2 regions of the Bacillus sp. ISL-46 genome follow, and region 2 is predicted to be linked to the other one. Evidence: riboswitches for the same ligand, from Rfam matches in the RefSeq annotation. Region 2 holds a riboswitch; the other holds the start of a gene.
What was found. A riboswitch is a leader RNA that binds a small molecule or an ion and turns the genes downstream of it on or off. The one in region 2 is predicted to bind FMN.

Region 1 (3,202 bases), on a different contig from region 2:
CCTCCTAAATTTGTTTTAAACTTCCCGCTTAACTAAGTTTTCCTTGTTGTTTCGGTATTCTACTAAATCTTTAATCGTTATCATTTTAATGTTTAGCTTATCAGCAATTTTACGCAGTTGGGGGACACGTGCCATCGTGCCATCGTCATTCATGATTTCACAAATGACACCAGCAGGCTTGGCACCGCATAAAATTGCAAGGTCTACAGCTGCTTCTGTATGCCCCGTTCTGCTCAAGACTCCGCCTTTTTTAGCAATTAGCGGAAACATATGCCCTGGTCTTAAAAAATCAGATGCTTTTGATTCCGGGTCAACCATACTCAACACCGTTGCTGAACGTTCAAATGCAGAAATGCCAGTGGTAGAAAATTTATGGTCAATGCTTACGGTAAAAGCTGTTCGATTTGGATCCGTGTTCTTGGAAACCATTGGATGTAAGTCGAGCTTTTGAGCTAATGCCTCGTCAATGGGAACACAGATTAGACCTCTTCCGTGAGTGGCCATAAGATTTATAACCTCAGGCGTTGCTTTTTCAGCAAGAGAAATAAAGTCCCCTTCATTTTCCCTGTTCTCATCATCGCAGGCAATAACAACCTTTCCTTCTTTTAAATCAGCAAGAGCTTCGTCAATCGTATTAAACACGCCACATCTCTCCTTTCAAAATTACAAACCAATTAAAACTAGACTTTTCCAACCATCATTTAATTAAAGCCATTGTCTGCTAAAAATTGTGCCGTTATCCCTGTCTTACGCTTTTGCGCTGTATCACTTGAAAGGTTTTTGATAAAATGTCCAACGTATTTACCAATCATATCGCATTCTAGATTAACGATATCCCCTGACCCTTTTAGTCCCAAAATCGTTTCCGATAATGTATGGGGGATGATCGATAGTGTAAAACTATTTTCTGTTACCGCAAAAACAGTCAAACTTGTCCCATCTACCGTGATAGAGCCTCTTAAGATGACATATTTTAATAATTCCTGCTCCGCTTCAATCTCATAGTAGACCGCATTTTCGAAGGACTGTTTACTTTTAATTATGCCTGTTCCATCGATATGTCCTGAGACAAAATGGCCGCCAAACCTTCCACCTGCTGCCATCGCCCGCTCAAGATTTACTTTGGAACCTCGCTTTACCATATTTAAACTTGAAGCTTTGACCGTTTCGGGCATAACATCTACCGTGAACAGCTTTCCCGTAAAGGATGTCACCGTTAGACATACCCCGTTGACCGCAATACTGTCGCCAAGGTGAACATCATTTAGTATTTTCTTTGCTTCAATGGCTAACACAAACGACTCCCCAGTCCGCTGGATGTTCGCGACTACCCCAATTTCTTCAATAATTCCAGTAAACATAATTTCCTTCTCCTTACTAGGTTCCACTTAAATTCTTACGCTAAAATGAAAAGGACCCTGAAGACAATAAGTCCTCAGGGTCCTGTAAAAGACAATAGAAAATAAAGGGTTAAAAATAGGTACACTACACCCTACAATTAATCCTGTCTTTTCCTTCTCCCATCCAGACTTTAACTGTCGGCTCTGGAGTTTCACCAGATCCACCGTTTAACAATAATATGTTAAACGGGTCACGGACTAAGAAGCATCGCTTCATCACCGCCGGTTAGGAATTTCACCTGACCCCGAAGGAATATACAATTCTTAAATTAATGATAGTATAATCTATTGTAACAGTAAAGGGAAACGCACTAAAAAGTATTTTCATTCTAAAATTATTTGATCATTATTTCACATAAAATCCATAAGCTAAGGTGATTGCTTCTTCCCTTAGCTTGCTTCCATTGAAAGAATTAGTTTACTCTTTATAAGTCTTTACCGGTAAATAAATATCAAAGTGAAGCTCCCCAGAAGCATACAGATGTTTATTCTCTTCTTTATATACTTCAATGCTTAATGCGTTGTGATCCTGTTCATAGCCATATTCTTTCATCCAAGCATATATTTGTTGATATGTAATTTCGACTTCCTCTTGCTTTCCTTTATGGGTAGAAAAAACATAATTTTTACTCGGAATCGTAAATCCAACCATACCATCGGGAATTTCGTCAATTTTTTCTACGGGCGTTGTTACATAATAGGTGAACTCTGTTTCCCGGCTATGAAAAGGTGCAATCAATACAGGTTCTTTCGTTTGATAGGATACTTCTTCTAGTCGATTAACCATTTCTTGAAAAAGACGTGGAAGTGTACTGATTTGTGAGTAAGTTCCATTCCATGAAATCCCAACAACTTTCATTTCTTCTTTTTCTATTACCTGGATACTCATGCTAATCCCCCTTTTGAATCATCATATTAATATAATTCTAATCATTGCCCTTAAATTCCTGCAAAAATAGTTCGATTAATCATTAAAAAATTGACTAGATCTCAGCTCTTGTTACCATGAAAAAAGACCGTTCATCTTAATGAACGGCCTTTACTAGTTTCATAGTCACTTTACCTCTTGAGGAATAGCTAGATTTAACCCTTTGGCTACTTTCTCACCATATTCTGGGTCTGCTTTGTAGAAATGTTGAATTTGACGAAGCTTTATGTCATCCCTCTCAACTGGCTTCATTGCGCCTACCACTGTTTCAATTAAGCGGGCACGCTCGTCTGCTGACATTAAGCGATATAAATCACCGGCTTGTGTGTAGTGGTCATTTTGATCATAGGCTACTTGTTCAGCAAGTCCAGTAACCTGGAAGGCAGTTTGTTTATGTTCAGGTTCCTCCTTTGGTCCTCCAAAACTGTTTGGCTCATAGTAAACCGAACCACCACCATTATGATCGGAACGCATCGCCCCATCACGTTGATAGTTATTTACTTCTACCTTTGGACGATTAATTGGGAGCAAATTATGATTCGGTCCTACACGATAGCGGTGGGCATCCGAATAAGCAAATAGTCGGCCTTGAAGCATTTTATCCGGCGAAGCCTCAACACCAGGGACCATTGTTCCAGGAGAGAATGTGGCCTGCTCGACCTCTGCAAAATAGTTTTCCGGATTACGGTTGAGCACCATACGCCCAACCTCGATTAATGGGTAGTCCTTATGTGACCATACCTTTGTGACATCAAACGGATCGAAGCGATACGTTTCAGCATCTTCAAAAGGCATGATTTGAACATGGAGTCTCCATGCTGGGAAGTCCCCCTTGTCAATTGCATGAAATAAGTCTTCCGTATGGTAATCAGGA
Region 2 (3,202 bases):
ATAGAGACGTATACTGATATTAATAGGGCTTTGGAGGCAATGAAGAATGATCAGCCCTTATTAGGGTTAAAAAGTTCACTTTTTCCTGCTCTGCCGATTAAGGATGTATCCATTAAAGAAAAAACTTTACTAGTTACAATAGATGAAAATTCGAGTCTACGAGAAGACCAAGTTACGATTAACGCTTATGAGTCCTTGTTATTAACAGCTAAAGAATTTGGTTTAGAAAAAGTCATTATAAAAAATTCGCCTATAAAAAAAATCGGAACATTTGACCTATCAAAGGAAAACAAAGTCCCGCGTGCGCCAAACCTACAGACGCTTCAATAATTATTCTCAATCAACCCCTAGTGGTTGATTTTTTTTATCATGAATAAAATAACTATAATCTCCAAATTATAACAAGTATGTCTAATCGCTCCTCCACCAAGGTATATGTTCTAAAGGTGAAACAACTAACATATGGTGTGGAGGAGGAAAAGAACTAAGGAGGTTGAATGAAGAAAATGCGAGACTACATAAAAAGGGTTCTTATTGCCCTAATTATGGCGCTATGTATCAGTTTGTTATTTTTAGGTGGAATACATTCCGAAGCAAGTATGAAGGATGAGAAAGAGATAAAGGATGGGTGGATATGGCCTGCAGACGGTATTATTTCTGATACATATGGAACGAGAATGGGTAAACATAAGGGAATTGATATTGCTGGAAAATTGAACACCCCTGTTCTTGCCGTCGATGATGGTCAAGTAGTTAAATCCTATTATTCGAATACATACGGAAATGTAGTATTTATAAAACATCCAAGTCATTTTGTTACTGTCTATGCCCATTTAAACAAGCGAACTGTATTAGAAGGTCAAAGTATTAAGCAGGGAACCGTAATAGGGAAAATGGGGAGAACAGGACAAGCTACTGGGACCCATCTTCATTTTGAAACCCACCAGCATGAGTGGAGATATGATAAGAAATATGCATTGGATCCAGAAAAGTTCTTAGGAAAAGCGGACACAGGCGAGAATGTACAGGGTGGAATAGCTGGAATCAATGACGATGTATTAGAAGCAAGCTCCCATGTAAAACTTCAAAAGGAAGACAAAACAGAGAAAGGAAAAAAACAATATATCGTCAAACAAGGCGACACATTGTACTCCATTTCGAGGAAAAGAAATATGACGGTAACACGTATTAAACAACTTAACCATCTGTCCTCGGATCTTATTAAACCTAAGCAAGTATTAAATGTAAATTGAGATAATAAACAACCCGTGGACTCAAGTGTCTGCGGTTTTTTTTTTGGAAACTGTTTAAAAAAGTTACAAATGCGTTAAAACGTAAACCTTTTACTTAACAAAAAATGCAGGAAGCAGTATAATTATATTTGTAATTATATATCGATCTATCTTCGGGGCAGGGTGAAATTCCCGATCGGCGGTATTTGAGTGAAACTCATAAGCCCGCGAGCCTTTATGGCAGGATTTGGTGTGATTCCAAAGCCGACAGTATAGTCTGGATGGGAGAAGATGGAGGTTCTGCAGACGTTCAAAAAATTAATGTTTAATGAACGTTTATTAAGCGTGCCTTTGTAAACTCCCTCAAGTAGATTTTCTTGAGGGAGTTTTTATTTACTTAGGTCTCGACTGTTTGCTGAACCTCTCTTCCTAAACGCGATGGATCAAAAAAGGAGAGAGGAAGATGAAGAAGATGAAGAAACAGAGGAAAATGAATGTAAGGGCTTATGTGTCAATTGGAATGTTGAGCAGTATTGCATTTCTGTTAATGCTAATACAATTTCCATTGCCTTTATTCCCAAATTTCTTGTTTGTCGATTTCAGCGACATCCCAGCATTAATTGCCACATTGATTTTTGGACCAATTGCAGGAATATTAGTTGAGTTTTTTAAAAATGTCCTTAATTATATTCAGACAGGAAGTTTTACAGGAATTCCTGTTGGCCATATAGCCAATTTTGCTGCTGGCATTGTGTTTATCCTGCCAACATATTTCGTATATAATAGACTCAAAACTAGAAAAGGTATGACATTAGCGTTAATCGCCGGGACAGCTATAATGGCGGTAATGATGAGTTTGTTAAATTACTTCTTCATTTTACCGGCTTATACTGCTCTTATGGGATTCCCTGATATGCGTAATTTGGTAGTCCCTGCTATCTTACCTTTTAACTTAATAAAAGGTGTTATGATGTCATCCATCTTTATGCTTCTGTTCATTCGGATGCAGGCATGGATTAATAAGAACACAACAATTAAAAGCGTCTAATAAATAAAAACAACAGGATGGACCCATTCCTCCTGTTGTTTTTTTGTAAAAAATTAAAACCTCTCCCTTAAAAAGGAGAGAGGTAGTAGCTTAACATTTGTTTTACCTAAATATTATTCAAATTTAGTTGGATTGCCATCAAAAGCTTCGTCAGCTACCTTAATGGAATCAGTAGGACAGCCTTCAAAAGCATCCATCATATCATCGATTAATACATCTGGAATTTCAACAATTCCTTCATTATCATCAAGAGTTACAAATGCAATGCCTTCATCATCATAATCATAAATATCTGGTGCTGCTGCGCCGCAAGCCCCACATGCAATGCAAGTTTCCTTATCCACAATTGTGTACTTTGCCATGAAAAAAAACCTCCCAGTAATATAAACAAAATTATTCTTACACATTTTCCATTATCAAATTGAAAACGGATAACTCATATCTATTGTAAAACTGTATCGATAACTTTTCAATAGAAAAATACCCATATACCTGTAGATTATATAGTTGAATTTCTAATTCTTCCACATTTTTGGGCAACAATCTACTTTATTTCATGATAGAATAAAGAAGAAAAATGGATATTTTGTCGATAATGTACGAAAAACGGCGGGGGACTTAGTATGATGCAACTTGAATCCATTATTCTTTATAGTGTCAAACAATTAAACAGGGAACGGACGATTTACTCCGTCTATCACCTGTTGAATGGAAAAAAATCATCACAAACTATCCAAGACGCCCACCTATTTTCATTAAAAAAATTTTTTGGGATTTATGAGCAATTAACAAGGGACTCCTTTGATGAAATACATCAATCAATGGTAGAAAAAAATTGGTTAATAAATATAGGGGAACAACGATACGATGTAACGACCTCTGGAATGACACTTCTAGAAAACAAACCATTGCCCAAATATAT

Region 1: linked by a shared signal. The riboswitch ahead of ribE (riboflavin synthase) and the one ahead of J7E67_RS11340 (ECF transporter S component) in region 2 are both predicted to bind FMN.

The regions. Positions count from the first base shown of each region.
Region 1 covers NZ_JAGGQR010000010.1:184,185-187,386, forward strand. The annotation lists partial or broken gene ribB (3,4-dihydroxy-2-butanone-4-phosphate synthase) at 19-642, opposite strand; gene ribE (riboflavin synthase) at 702-1,361, opposite strand; FMN riboswitch at 1,509-1,657, opposite strand; gene J7E67_RS05190 (GyrI-like domain-containing protein) at 1,819-2,289, opposite strand; gene katA (catalase) at 2,455-3,202, opposite strand, start outside.
Region 2 covers NZ_JAGGQR010000016.1:18,329-21,530, reverse strand. The annotation lists gene J7E67_RS11350 (hypothetical protein) at 1-330, shown strand, start outside; gene J7E67_RS11345 (peptidoglycan DD-metalloendopeptidase family protein) at 498-1,253, shown strand; FMN riboswitch at 1,398-1,529, shown strand; gene J7E67_RS11340 (ECF transporter S component) at 1,696-2,280, shown strand; gene J7E67_RS11335 (ferredoxin) at 2,394-2,642, opposite strand; gene J7E67_RS11330 (YpbB family protein) at 2,904-3,202, shown strand, end outside.